2 regions of the Bacillus haimaensis genome follow, and region 2 is predicted to be linked to the other one. Evidence: a T-box and tRNA genes for the amino acid it is inferred to sense, from the RefSeq annotation. Region 2 holds a T-box; the other holds one or more tRNA genes.
The links. A T-box is a leader RNA that pairs with one kind of tRNA and senses whether it is charged. The one in region 2 lies ahead of tyrS (tyrosine--tRNA ligase), so its partner is inferred to be a tRNA-Tyr.
Positions count from the first base shown of each region.

Region 1: it has a tRNA-Tyr gene. The T-box ahead of tyrS (tyrosine--tRNA ligase) is inferred to sense a tRNA for this amino acid. The anticodon was not compared.

Region 1 covers NZ_CP158164.1:2,925,775-2,933,032, reverse strand. The annotation lists rRNA gene ABN702_RS14940 (16S ribosomal RNA) at 1-954, shown strand, start outside; rRNA gene ABN702_RS14935 (23S ribosomal RNA) at 1,247-4,179, shown strand; rRNA gene rrf (5S ribosomal RNA) at 4,292-4,408, shown strand; tRNA gene ABN702_RS14925 (tRNA-Asn) at 4,418-4,492, shown strand; tRNA gene ABN702_RS14920 (tRNA-Ser) at 4,499-4,590, shown strand; tRNA gene ABN702_RS14915 (tRNA-Glu) at 4,600-4,674, shown strand; tRNA gene ABN702_RS14910 (tRNA-Val) at 4,759-4,834, shown strand; tRNA gene ABN702_RS14905 (tRNA-Met) at 4,881-4,957, shown strand; tRNA gene ABN702_RS14900 (tRNA-Asp) at 4,962-5,037, shown strand; tRNA gene ABN702_RS14895 (tRNA-Phe) at 5,045-5,120, shown strand; tRNA gene ABN702_RS14890 (tRNA-Thr) at 5,144-5,219, shown strand; tRNA gene ABN702_RS14885 (tRNA-Tyr) at 5,227-5,310, shown strand; tRNA gene ABN702_RS14880 (tRNA-Trp) at 5,342-5,415, shown strand; tRNA gene ABN702_RS14875 (tRNA-His) at 5,434-5,509, shown strand; tRNA gene ABN702_RS14870 (tRNA-Gln) at 5,580-5,654, shown strand; tRNA gene ABN702_RS14865 (tRNA-Gly) at 5,659-5,733, shown strand; tRNA gene ABN702_RS14860 (tRNA-Cys) at 5,745-5,818, shown strand; tRNA gene ABN702_RS14855 (tRNA-Leu) at 5,852-5,940, shown strand; tRNA gene ABN702_RS14850 (tRNA-Leu) at 5,965-6,045, shown strand; tRNA gene ABN702_RS14845 (tRNA-Gly) at 6,080-6,153, shown strand; gene ABN702_RS14840 (B3/4 domain-containing protein) at 6,273-6,971, opposite strand; gene queG (tRNA epoxyqueuosine(34) reductase QueG) at 7,094-7,258, shown strand, end outside.
Region 2 covers NZ_CP158164.1:579,592-586,849, reverse strand. The annotation lists gene ABN702_RS02815 (hypothetical protein) at 1-362, opposite strand, end outside; gene rpsD (30S ribosomal protein S4) at 741-1,343, shown strand; gene tyrS (tyrosine--tRNA ligase) at 1,652-2,911, opposite strand; T-box leader at 2,965-3,191, opposite strand; partial or broken gene ABN702_RS02800 (transglycosylase domain-containing protein) at 3,328-4,112, shown strand; gene ABN702_RS02795 (penicillin-binding transpeptidase domain-containing protein) at 4,149-6,239, shown strand; gene ABN702_RS02790 (MFS transporter) at 6,284-7,258, opposite strand, start outside.

The DNA.
Region 1 (7,258 bases), 2.2 Mb from region 2:
TTTTAAGTCTGATGTGAAAGCCCACGGCTCAACCGTGGAGGGTCATTGGAAACTGGGGAACTTGAGTGCAGAAGAGGAAAGTGGAATTCCAAGTGTAGCGGTGAAATGCGTAGAGATTTGGAGGAACACCAGTGGCGAAGGCGACTTTCTGGTCTGTAACTGACACTGAGGCGCGAAAGCGTGGGGAGCAAACAGGATTAGATACCCTGGTAGTCCACGCCGTAAACGATGAGTGCTAAGTGTTAGAGGGTTTCCGCCCTTTAGTGCTGCAGCTAACGCATTAAGCACTCCGCCTGGGGAGTACGGTCGCAAGACTGAAACTCAAAGGAATTGACGGGGGCCCGCACAAGCGGTGGAGCATGTGGTTTAATTCGAAGCAACGCGAAGAACCTTACCAGGTCTTGACATCCTCTGACAACCCTAGAGATAGGGCTTTCCCCTTCGGGGGACAGAGTGACAGGTGGTGCATGGTTGTCGTCAGCTCGTGTCGTGAGATGTTGGGTTAAGTCCCGCAACGAGCGCAACCCTTGATCTTAGTTGCCAGCATTAGGTTGGGCACTCTAAGGTGACTGCCGGTGACAAACCGGAGGAAGGTGGGGATGACGTCAAATCATCATGCCCCTTATGACCTGGGCTACACACGTGCTACAATGGACGGTACAAAGGGCAGCAAAACCGCGAGGTCGAGCCAATCCCATAAAACCGTTCTCAGTTCGGATTGCAGGCTGCAACTCGCCTGCATGAAGCCGGAATCGCTAGTAATCGCGGATCAGCATGCCGCGGTGAATACGTTCCCGGGCCTTGTACACACCGCCCGTCACACCACGAGAGTTTGTAACACCCGAAGTCGGTGGGGTAACCTTTTGGAGCCAGCCGCCTAAGGTGGGACAGATGATTGGGGTGAAGTCGTAACAAGGTAGCCGTATCGGAAGGTGCGGCTGGATCACCTCCTTTCTAAGGAATATGACGCTGTTTGTTTTGTTTAGTTTTGAGAGAGCATTCTCTCAAAAAAATATGCGCTTGCGTCTGCAAGTGAATTCAAGAAGTTGGATTCCTCAGCGCATGGCAGCATGAAGTAACGCTCTGAAGCATCGCATGAAGTGATGCAAATCAGTAGCCATGTTCCTTGAAAACTAGATAACGTTAAGTAATATCAAGATACATTCACAAGTATCGTTCATCTTAGTAATTTTCTTTTAAGATATCATCGCTGATATCGAAAAAACATGACAATTAGTTTGTCAACGGTTAAGTTATTAAGGGCGCACGGTGGATGCCTTGGCACTAGGAGCCGATGAAGGACGGGACTAACACCGATATGCTTCGGGGAGCTGTAAGTAAGCTTTGATCCGGAGATTTCCGAATGGGGAAACCCACTGCTCGTAATGGAGCAGTATCTTTACCTGAATACATAGGGTACTGAAGGCAGACCCGGGGAACTGAAACATCTTAGTACCCGGAGGAAGAGAAAGCAAACGCGATTTCCTGAGTAGCGGCGAGCGAAACGGAATTAGCCCAAACCAAGAGGCTTGCCTCTTGGGGTTGTAGGACACTCAACATGGAGTTACAAAGGAACGGGGTAAATGAAGCGATCTGGAAAGGTCCGTCATAGAAGGTAAAAACCCTGTAGTTGAAACTTCGTTCCCTCCTGAGTGGATCCTGAGTACGGCGGGACACGAGAAATCCCGTCGGAAGCAGGGAGGACCATCTCCCAAGGCTAAATACTCCCTAGTGACCGATAGTGAACCAGTACCGTGAGGGAAAGGTGAAAAGCACCCCGGAAGGGGAGTGAAATAGATCCTGAAACCGTGTGCCTACAAGTAGTTAGAGCCCGTTAATGGGTGATAGCGTGCCTTTTGTAGAATGAACCGGCGAGTTACGATCCCGTGCAAGGTTAAGTCGATGAGACGGAGCCGTAGCGAAAGCGAGTCTGAATAGGGCGAATGAGTACGTGGTCGTAGACCCGAAACCAGGTGATCTACCCATGTCCAGGGTGAAGTTCAGGTAACACTGAATGGAGGCCCGAACCGACTCACGTTGAAAAGTGAGCGGATGAGGTGTGGGTAGGGGTGAAATGCCAATCGAACCTGGAGATAGCTGGTTCTCTCCGAAATAGCTTTAGGGCTAGCCTCATATGTTAGAGTCTTGGAGGTAGAGCACTGATTGGACTAGGGGTCCTCATCGGATTACCGAATTCAGTCAAACTCCGAATGCCAAAGACTTATCTATGGGAGTCAGACTGCGAGTGATAAGATCCGTAGTCAAGAGGGAAACAGCCCAGACCGCCAGCTAAGGTCCCAAAGTATACGTTAAGTGGAAAAGGATGTGGAGTTGCTTAGACAACCAGGATGTTGGCTTAGAAGCAGCCACCATTTAAAGAGTGCGTAATAGCTCACTGGTCGAGTGACTCTGCGCCGAAAATGTACCGGGGCTAAACGTATCACCGAAGCTGCGGACTGTTCTTACGAACAGTGGTAGGAGAGCGTTCTAAGGGCGTTGAAGCTAGACCGGAAGGACTGGTGGAGCGCTTAGAAGTGAGAATGCCGGTATGAGTAGCGAAAGAAGGGTGAGAATCCCTTCCACCGAATGCCTAAGGTTTCCTGAGGAAGGCTCGTCCGCTCAGGGTTAGTCGGGACCTAAGCCGAGGCCGAAAGGCGTAGGCGATGGATAACAGGTTGATATTCCTGTACCACCTCCACTCCGTTTGAGCAATGGGGGGACGCAGAAGGATAGGGTAAGCGCACTGTTGGATATGTGCGTCTAAGCAGCAAGGCTGAGAAGTAGGCAAATCCGCTTCTCCTATAAGGCTGAGCTGTGACAGCGAGGGAAATATAGTACCGAAGTTCCTGATTTCACACTGCCAAGAAAAGCCTCTAGCGAGGAGTATGGTGCCCGTACCGCAAACCGACACAGGTAGGCGAGGAGAGAATCCTAAGGTGAGCGAGAGAACTCTGGTTAAGGAACTCGGCAAAATGACCCCGTAACTTCGGGAGAAGGGGTGCTCTGTTAGGGTGTTAAAGCCCGAGAGAGCCGCAGTGAATAGGCCCAGGCGACTGTTTAGCAAAAACACAGGTCTCTGCGAAGCCGTAAGGCGAAGTATAGGGGCTGACGCCTGCCCGGTGCTGGAAGGTTAAGGGGAGAGGTTAGCGCAAGCGAAGCTTTGAACCGAAGCCCCAGTAAACGGCGGCCGTAACTATAACGGTCCTAAGGTAGCGAAATTCCTTGTCGGGTAAGTTCCGACCCGCACGAAAGGCGTAACGATCTGGGCACTGTCTCAACCAGAGACTCGGTGAAATTATAGTACCTGTGAAGATGCAGGTTACCCGCGACAGGACGGAAAGACCCCGTGGAGCTTTACTGTAGCCTGATATTGAATTTTGGTACAGCTTGTACAGGATAGGTAGGAGCCTGAGAAGCCGGAGCGCTAGCTTCGGTGGAGGCGTCGGTGGGATACTACCCTGGCTGTATTGAAATTCTAACCCGCAGCCCTTATCGGGCTGGGAGACAGTGTCAGGTGGGCAGTTTGACTGGGGCGGTCGCCTCCTAAAGAGTAACGGAGGCGCCCAAAGGTTCCCTCAGAATGGTTGGAAATCATTCGCAGAGTGTAAAGGCACAAGGGAGCTTGACTGCGAGACCTACAAGTCGAGCAGGGACGAAAGTCGGGCTTAGTGATCCGGTGGTTCCGCATGGAAGGGCCATCGCTCAACGGATAAAAGCTACCCCGGGGATAACAGGCTTATCTCCCCCAAGAGTCCACATCGACGGGGAGGTTTGGCACCTCGATGTCGGCTCATCGCATCCTGGGGCTGTAGTCGGTCCCAAGGGTTGGGCTGTTCGCCCATTAAAGCGGTACGCGAGCTGGGTTCAGAACGTCGTGAGACAGTTCGGTCCCTATCCGTCGTGGGCGCAGGAAATTTGAGAGGAGCTGTCCTTAGTACGAGAGGACCGGGATGGACGCACCGCTGGTGTACCAGTTGTCTTGCCAAAGGCATAGCTGGGTAGCTACGTGCGGACGGGATAAGTGCTGAAAGCATCTAAGCATGAAGCCCCCCTCAAGATGAGATTTCCTTTTACTTCGGTAAGTAAGATCCCTGAAAGATGATCAGGTAGATAGGTTCGAGGTGGAAGCATGGCGACATGTGGAGCTGACGAATACTAATCGATCGAGGACTTAACCAAAAAACAATGAACGACACTTGTGAATCTTGATAAGAAAAACGTTATCTAGTTTTGAAGGAATATAGCAAAAAAATGCTTGATTTTCTTCAAAGATATATTATAATAATATTTGTCTGGTAATGATGGCGAAGAGGCCACACCCGTTCCCATACCGAACACGGAAGTTAAGCTCTTCAGCGCCGATGGTAGTTGGGGGCTGTCCCCCTGTGAGAGTAGGACGTTGCCAGGCTGATATTGATCCACCATAGCTCAGCGGTAGAGCATTCGGCTGTTAACCGAAGGGTCGTAGGTTCGAATCCTACTGGTGGAGCCATATTATGGAGAGCTGTCCGAGTGGCCGAAGGAGCACGATTGGAAATCGTGTAGACGGTCAACGCCGTCTCAAGGGTTCAAATCCCTTGCTCTCCGCCATTATTTATTGGCCCGTTGGTCAAGCGGTTAAGACACCGCCCTTTCACGGCGGTAACACGGGTTCGAATCCCGTACGGGTCACCAAAGTTTTTTCGCGCTAGCGAAAATAACTAACCAAATCGCGCTAGCGAAAAAAATATTCCTTTTGAAAATAACTTTTATTACATTGGAGGATTAGCTCAGCTGGGAGAGCATCTGCCTTACAAGCAGAGGGTCGGCGGTTCGATCCCGTCATCCTCCACCATTAAGTTTTTATAGAATACTATAAGTCATAACTTAATTAATATTATCGCGGGGTGGAGCAGTCTGGTAGCTCGTCGGGCTCATAACCCGAAGGTCGCAGGTTCAAATCCTGTCCCCGCAACCAAAATGGTCCCGTGGTGTAGCGGTTAACATGCCTGCCTGTCACGCAGGAGATCGCCGGTTCGATCCCGGTCGGGACCGCCATTTTTAAGGCTCGGTAGCTCAGTTGGTAGAGCAATGGACTGAAAATCCATGTGTCGGCGGTTCGATTCCGTCCCGAGCCACCATTTTCCTTGAAAAGTTTTCATTTGCCGGTGTAGCTCAGTTGGTAGAGCAACTGACTTGTAATCAGTAGGTCGTGGGTTCGACTCCTATCGCCGGCACCACATATATGGAGGGGTAGCGAAGTGGCTAAACGCGGCGGACTGTAAATCCGCTCCTTCGGGTTCGGCAGTTCGAATCTGCCCCCCTCCACCATTTTCTAAAAAAGAGTAACATATTCATCTATAGGGGCATAGTTTAACGGTAGAACAGAGGTCTCCAAAACCTCCGGTGTGGGTTCGATTCCTACTGCCCCTGCCAATTTTTATTAATATTGTGGCGGTTGTGGCGAAGTGGTTAACGCACCTGATTGTGGTTCAGGCATTCGTGGGTTCGATTCCCATCAGTCGCCCCATTATTTTTTAAATGATTGATTTACTCATATAGATCAATACAAATAGCATAAATATTAATAGCAATATTATTGGGCTATAGCCAAGCGGTAAGGCATCGCACTTTGACTGCGACATGCGTTGGTTCGAATCCAGCTAGCCCAGCCATTTTGCGGAAGTAGTTCAGTGGTAGAACACCACCTTGCCAAGGTGGGGGTCGCGGGTTCGAATCCCGTCTTCCGCTCCATATAACATTCAGGTGGCATAGCCAAGTGGTAAGGCCAAGGTCTGCAAAACCTTTATCACCGGTTCAAATCCGGTTGCCACCTCCACTATTCAAAAAACGAAGGCTTATATAGATATAAGCCGGGGTGGCGGAACTGGCAGACGCACAGGACTTAAAATCCTGCGGTAGGTGACTACCGTACCGGTTCGATTCCGGTCCTCGGCACCATTTGAATAGTTGTTTTATTGTTATGCCGGTGTGGCGGAATTGGCAGACGCGCACGACTCAAAATCGTGTTCCTCTGGAGTGCCGGTTCGACCCCGGCCACCGGTACTTAAAGTATAGACAAGTTCTCGAACCTGTCTATGCGGGTGTAGTTTAATGGTAAAACCTCAGCCTTCCAAGCTGATGTCGTGGGTTCGATTCCCATCACCCGCTCCATACATAGTATATAACGCAGTGTCTCGTTTCTTGAAAACGATGCATTGCGTTTTTTAGTTTATACATAAAAGGCAGCGAATGCAAAAGGCCCCTTCTTGTTAAATGAAGAGGCTCTCAATTTATATGCTGTTGTTTATGTGGGACAAGGAACCTGTCCCCAACATGACTACGCGTCCCGTGCCGCCATGGACTTGGGTGAACATTTTTAGAATGGCGTCTAGCATTTTTTTGCATTCTTCTGTGTCCATGGAGGGCTTAAGGTATATGATCTGTACTGCTGAAGTGGTGGTTTCTGTGATGGCGGTTCTTTGGCTGTCTACAAAGGGACTGCCGAAGGAGCTTGTGGCGTCTTTTGCATGTACCATGTTCTTGAGGCTGATTTCCCGACCATTGAGTCCTTCGTAGGTGCTTTCTGCCTCTCCAATTGTAATGGAGATGTCCCCGTTAATCTTTGTGGAATCATAGATACCTAGGGGGATTTCGTATTTTAGGGAGAAGAAGTTATTCAGGTCTACAGCAGAGTTGAAAGGCTCCAGGAACTGTCCTTTTTTAATACGGCGATAAAGGGCTTCAACCGAAGGGCGATATCTGGAAGGGTCTGTGCCGGTTTGTTTGAAGACAGACCGCCATTCCATGATTCCTGGTATGTCTTTCATTTCTTTCTCAAGCAGGTCTATGTTCAAGGATTCCTGAAAAAGGCGGATCCTTCCTTTCAGCATTTGAGGGGAGCTGCCAATTGTGATATCTTCATAGAATATGATACCGAATTTTGCATTGGGGATAAGTTTTTTGACTATAGATTCCAGCGTTACTTGCATACTTTTCATCCCTTCCATTGTTTTCAATATGGTAAGTGTATCATATTTCGTTTAGGATATAGAAATGATGAATGATAGAAAGGCTTTAAGCAGTTTTTATAGAGGAGGTGTTTATTTTGAATATAGCCAACCGGAAGTTGAAGGACGAGATAATTGCTTTTAGCAAAGAGATAGGTATCGATAAAATCGGATTTGCTAGTGCAGGTGTTTTTACCGGGTTGAAAGAGAGGTTGCGAGTGCAGCAGGAAAACGGGTTTCAGTCTGGCTTTGAGGAGTCTGATATTGAG
Region 2 (7,258 bases):
TCCTCATCGGTTTGCAGCCATATACCTTTGGACTTTGGGTCCTTTTCAAGTTGAGTCGGATGAGTCTTCAGCTCGATGGCATTTATCGTGTCAAACTTGTAATTATCTTTTTCATTTATCTTATAGGTAACAAGAATTGGCTTCTCTTCATGTTCCTTTACAATTGCAATGACGGGAGTCTGATTTTGTTGATCTTTCTCCTGGACGACCACAGCCATCGGTTGGAATGGTTTTGGAGGTTTCGCCTTTTCTTTTTCTTCATCGGAACCATATTGTACGGAAAACAAATACAAAGTTGTAATCCCGATGACTCCAATAATAAGAAAGCGAATAATTTTTTCTTTTTTCGATTCTTTGTACATGTTTATTTCTCCTCGACGCATTTGTATTGAAAATTATACCATAGGAGCTATAAGGACGGACACGCACGTTTAGCGAAATTATTGACGGCTTTCTGGTTGTGGTATAATAAATGTACTGAAAACATCCTTTCCCCAAAACTATTCGATTCTATCCTTGACTTCCTATACATTTTTCCGATATAATAGCCTTTGTGTAAAATATTGCAGCCTATGTGGTATGCTATGTTGATTCATTTTGTTCCCCGTTCCATAAAAACGGAGGTGTATCGTGTAACTCTTTGCTGCAGAGCGAGGATACATGAAAACAAAATGGTCGGGTAGATTAGTCGCATCTGTTATTATTTTACAACAAATAATAACACGAAGGAGGAGTCATTCATGGCTCGTTATACAGGTCCAAGTTGGAAACTTTCTCGCCGTCTAGGCATTTCATTAAGCGGAACAGGTAAGGAATTAGAAAAGCGTCCTTACGCTCCTGGACAGCATGGTCCAAACCAACGCAGAAAGATTTCTGAGTACGGTTTACAATTACAAGAAAAACAAAAATTACGCCACATGTACGGTGTAAATGAGCGTCAATTCCGTAGCCTTTTCGATGCTGCTGGCAAGATGCAAGGTAAGCACGGTGAAAACTTCATGGTTCTTTTAGAATCTCGTTTAGACAACGTAGTTTACCGTTTAGGTCTAGCTCGCACTCGTCGTGGAGCTCGCCAATTAGTTAACCACGGTCACATCACGGTTGATGGAGCTCGCGTAGACATCCCATCTTTCCGCGTGAAAGCTGGTCAAGTAATCGGTGTTCGTGAAAAATCACGTAACCTAAGCACTATCAAGGAATCTATCGAAGTAAACAACTTCGTTCCAGAATACCTTACTTTCAATGCTGACGCTTTAGAAGGAACTTTCACTCGTTTACCTGAGCGTTCCGAGTTAGCTGCTGAAATTAACGAAGCTCTAATCGTTGAGTTCTACTCTCGTTAATGATAAGAAACACCACCGGATTCCGGTGGTGTTTTTTTGTTTCTCCCCATTAAAGACCGCTGTTGATTTCCGCACTAGGCGCAGCGACCCAAGGGGCGTTTGTGGTGCCTCCTCGGCTTCGCCTGTGGGGTCTCCACTAAACGCCACCTCCCGCAGGACAAGGAAGGCTTCGGAAGCGGTACATCGCCGCAGAAAATGCTCGCATTTTCAAGGAGTCTTCGCCTATTGCTCCAATCAATAGCTAGATACATAAAAGCAATTACTTTACAAAAAGAGGCGGACATTTTATCCACCTCTTTCCACTAACTTTAGTATTTAATTAGGAAGTACTTCTTCTTCCCTCTTCTGATTACAGTAAATTGATCTTCGATTCGGTCGGAATCCCCTAGGACATACGCAAGGTCCTGTACTTTTTCTCCATTGATAGAGATGGCACCGTTTGTGATATCCTCACGGGCCTGGCGCTTGGATGGCGCGATCTTGCTTGCTACAAGCAATTCCACAAGTTGCAGCTGCTCTTCATTTTCAATTGTGAAGGAAGGTACATCTGCAAATCCCTGCTTGATTTCGTCACCTGTCAATTCAGAAATGCTTCCGCTGAACAGCGCTTTGGAAATGCGGATCGCCTGCTCAAGGGATGCTTCCCCGTGCACCAATTTCGTCACTTCTTCTGCCAGGCGTTTATGCGCTGAGCGTTTTTCAGGTGCTTCCTGCAACTCATTTTCCAGCTCCATGATTTCTTCGTGAGATAAGAATGTGAAGAACTTCAAGTATTTCACAACGTCACGATCATCCGTGTTGATCCAGAACTGGTAGAACTCGTATGGGGAAGTCTTTTCACGATCCAACCAGACCGCGCCGCCTTCCGTTTTACCGAATTTCGTACCATCTGCTTTCGTAACAAGCGGAATCGTCAACCCGAATGCCTTTGCATTCTCTTCAGACTTACGGATCAATTCAAGACCCGCAGTGATGTTCCCCCATTGGTCACTTCCACCGATTTGAATCTTACAGTTTTCCTCTTTGTATAAATGTAAAAAGTCCAATGATTGAAGAATCATATAGCTGAATTCCGTGTAGGAGATCCCTGACTCAATACGGGATTGCACGGAATCTTTTGCTAACATGTAGTTCAGGCCGAAATTTTTCCCGACATCACGCAGAAAGGTAATGACATTCATTTCGCCGATCCAGTCGTGATTGTTCGCGATTACTGCAAGGTTTTCAGCAGCTTTGAAATCCAGGAATTGCGAAAGTTGATTTTTGATACGGTTGGACCACTCCACTACGATATCGGACGTATTCAACGTACGTTCCGCTTTCTTCCCGCTTGGATCACCAATCAATCCAGTTGCTCCACCAACCAACGCAATCGGATGGTGACCTGCCTGCTGGAATCTTTTTAACGTCAAGATTGGAAGCAAGTGGCCGATATGCAAGCTATCACCTGTCGGGTCGAAGCCGGAGTACAATTTCACCTTCTCCTCGGATAAAAGCTTCACCAATCCCTCTTCATCTGTAACCTGATTCACTAAGCCTCTAAATTTTAAATCCTCTAATAAATTCATGTTTTTTGCTCCTTTTGTTCAAAATAAACACAAAAAAACCCATCCCTCCATACAGAAGGGACGAGTTTATACGCGGTACCACCCTAATTGAAAAGCAGCATGTGCTTTCCCACTCAAAAATGTAACGGTTCACACCGTCTTTTGCTACTAGGCCAAATACGCCGTTCCCAAAAGATGCTCAAGGAGGTAATTCATCTATAAGGGTGTACTGATTTGCACCAACCATCAGCTCTCTTTAAGCAAGCCCATATACACTACTCTTTCCTGTCTACGCTCTTATGTTAAAAATAATATACAGTCTTTTTATCACAAGAGCAAGCTCAGTGTCAACAAAATCCTGGAAAAAGTAAAAAATTTGTCGCTAGAAATCCGCAATATGCTATAATTAGTATGATTTGCCGGGGGGTAGATAAATTATGTCAAACTACGACAAGTTCAAAGAAAAAACGCAGTCCTTTTATCAAATTTTCGTCAATAAATACACGAAAAAAGGTGCAAACATTACATATTTAGTAGTGTGGAATCTAATCTTGATTTTCCTTGTCATCGGATTGATCGGAGCATCCTTTGCAGGTGGTGCAGGTGCAGGATACTTTGCAGCACTCGTAAAAGATGAAGAAGTCCGTTCCTATGAAGATATGAGGAAAAACATTTACAACTACGAGGAATCAACAGAGATGTTTTTTGCAAACGATGTGTATCTAGGGAAATACCGCGCGGATCTCGTCCGTGAGGAAGTGGACCTGGAAAACGTATCCGAGCATTTAATTAATGCCCTTGTGTCAACCGAGGATGAGTACTTTTTTGAACATGAAGGCGTCGTGCCAAAAGCGATTGTCCGGGCCATTGTCCAGGAAGTAACGAACTCCGCCAACCAGACGGGGGAAGTACCTTAACACAGCAGCTTATCAAGAACCAGGTGCTGAGCAATGAAGTATCCTTCGATCGTAAAGCGAAGGAGATCCTTTTAGCCCTTCGTCTTGAAAATTACTTCAGCAAAGAAGAAATACTCGAAGCTTACCTGAATGTTTCCCCTTTTGGAAGAGATTCCTCCGGTAGAAACATCGCAGGAGCACAAACGGCGGCAGAAGGAATCTTCGGCGTCGATATCAGCGAGCTTTCCATTCCGCAAGCGGCCTTTATCGCCGGACTTCCGCAGAGCCCATTCGCCTATACGCCCTTTACAAGATCTGCAGAAGTGAAGGACGTAGATGGATTGGCTCCAGGCCTTGAAAGAATGCGCTATGTGCTTCACCGGATGAATGCGATGGGCAAGATAACAGATGAGCAGTACGAGGAAGCTATTGCGTACGATATAACTAAGGATTTTACTGCACCAACTAATTCAGCGATTGAGCAATATCCGCATGTGACGTTTGAGTTGGAAAAGAGAGCAAGGAACATCATTTCGGAACAGCTTGCCGTTGAGGATGGTTATGAAGTAACTGACCTTGAGAACAATCCAGATTTGAAGGAACAATATCGATCGCTTGCAGATACTGCTTTAAGACAGAATGGGTATCGTATCTATACCACGATTGATAAGGATATTTATGACAAGATGCAAGCAGTGAAAGATAATTTCGAGTATTTCGATGCAACTTATGATTATCAGGAAAAGACGGACCCTGAAACTGGGGAATTGATGAAGAATAATGCAGAACAAGTGGCCGCTGTCATGATTGATAACAAGACTGGTGCCATTAAGAGCTTTGTTGGTGGCCGTGACTTTGAATTATCTTCCGTCAATTTTGCAACAAGCACCTATCGTCACAACGGTTCTACGATGAAGCCGTTGCTTGGCTATGCTCCAGCCTATGAATTGGGGACTTTGCAGCCTGGTAGTATTTTGGCAGATATACCATTAAGAGTTCCTCAACCAGACGGCAGCTATTGGGAACCTTTTAACTGGAATAATAAGTTTAATGGTCTTGTAACAGCTCGTGATGCCGTAAGACTCTCACATAACCTGTCAGCTATTCGAGGCTATATGGAAATATTGCCTCAACGACCAATGGAATTTCTATACAAGCAAGGATTTACCGGTCTAACACCTGGCGATGCTGAATATCCTTCTGCAGTATTGGGTGCTCCTACTTATGGAGTAACTGTTGAAGAGAATACCGGTGGCTACGTCACATTCGCCAATGGCGGTAACTATGTGGAGCCTTATTTGATTGAAAGAATTGAAACAAGTGATGGAGAAATTGTTTATGAACATAAAGTAGAACCTGTTCAAATCTACTCTCCACAAACAGCTTACCTCATGATTGATACGATGCGTGATGTGTTCAGCAGAGGTACTGCAATTCCGGCAAGAAACAATCTTCAATTCTCTGCTGACTGGGCAGGAAAAACTGGTACCACACAAGATACACAAGATATTTGGATGATGGGATCAAACCCAAATGTTACCTTTGGCTTGTGGATGGGCTATGATGAAAGAAGAGTACTAAAATCTGTTAAAGGTTATACTCCAACACAACGAAGCCAAGTTCTATGGGCTCAATTACTGAATGCAGCCCACGAAGTAAATCCGGAATACATTGCTCCGACCGAACGATTCCAAATGCCAGGCGGAATTGTAAAGCGCAGCTACTGTAAGCTTTCCGGCATGCTGCCATCCGATTTGTGCCGTCAAGCTGGTCTTGTTGGTGAGGATCTCTTCAACGCAGCATTCGCACCGACAAAAGTGGATGACAGCTTAACAGTCGGAAAATATGTACAAATTGGAGATGTGGCCTATGCACCACTGGGGTCAACTCCTTCCGAATTTGTTAAACAAGGACCGATGCTGAAGCCTGATTTCCTAAAGAAACTACAGATTCAGGATGTCGAGGAACTTGCAAAATATATGCCGGACAGTTCCATCTTTGAAGGTCTAACTGTGCTGTCACCAGATCCACTGCCGGTCAACAACCAGGCTCCAAAGCAAGTAGGCGGAGTAAAGATCTCCGGCTCGACACTTTCCTGGTCTGCAAGTCCGGAAAAAGATGTGATTGGCTATTATGTGTATCATTCTGCAAACAGTTCAAGCTCTGCTAAGAAAATTGCTTCTGTTCCTGCAGGAAAGGAAACAAGTACGAACTTATCACAAGGAACTGGATTCTATTATGTTGTAGCGATAAATGCCAGTGGAAAAACTTCCTCTCCATCTAGTTCAGCAAAACTTGGAGATCCAGATAAAAAAGAAGAACCGAAACCTGATCCAAAGCCACCAACCACCCCACCAGGAGGCGGCAATAATGGCGGCGGAAATGGAAACGGAAATGACGACGGAGATGATACCTCCACCGATCCGCCACCTGATTCCAACGGTGATGATTAAACTAGAAAAGAGCCCCGAGACGAAATTTGTCTCGTGGCTCTTTTTTATGAACTTTCCCTTGCTACCTGTACCTGCTTTTTCTTTAACGCATGAAATAATGAAGTACCTATGACAACCAAACATGTAGTGATCAATGTTCCGTGCAGAATCCACACCATATGCGGCATGCTCATGTTGCTTATCAGGATAGTAGCTGCAAAGAACCCAAGAGCAAAGCCAAGTGACTTCAGGAGCATCCCCACAGCGAACACCCTGCCGCGAATATTATTGTCCGCTTTCTGAAGCAGGCTTGCATGAAGTGTGGTGAATCCTGCATCAAAGATACCTGTCAGGAAAGCAAAAGCTAGCACAAAAGGAACCACTGTGCCGGACAGAAACGAGATAAATCCAAGTGACATGAACATGGCGCATACAAAAAACACCATATATATCTTTTCACTTCTGATGATGCTTAGACGAGGTATGGTATATGTGGCAAGCACTGAACCAATCCCCCATACACCCCAGATCAAACCGTAATAAAAGCTTTGGCGCTCGGGATTTATATCCTCCGCCAATAACGGAATACCAAGGTTATGGGAACTTCCGGCAAAAGCGCCAACCAGAAAGACAACATTAATCTTCAGAAGCATCGGAGCCTTTTTCAGATAACCGAGCACTTCGGAAATGTCCTTTCCTATAGAATAGATGTTTTGTTTGAACCCTCTAACGGCTTCACGTGTTTCTGGTAGTGCCATATTCCATTTCAGGCGCCAAAGTACCAGTGCTGATAAAAGGTATGTAGTCGCATCAATCAACAGCGTATATTTATAACCGAGCATTTCGGTTATCACACCAGCTCCTATAAAACCTGTTACCAGGCTGACAGAGGTTAGTCTGGCGATAAGTGAATTGGTCTCAATAATCTTATCCTGACCGAAAATCTGCGGAATCTCCGCACTGAAACTGACCATAAAGAAGCTGTTAATAAAGCCGATCAGACACGATACAGCGATAATGACAACCGGATCTGGAAATGG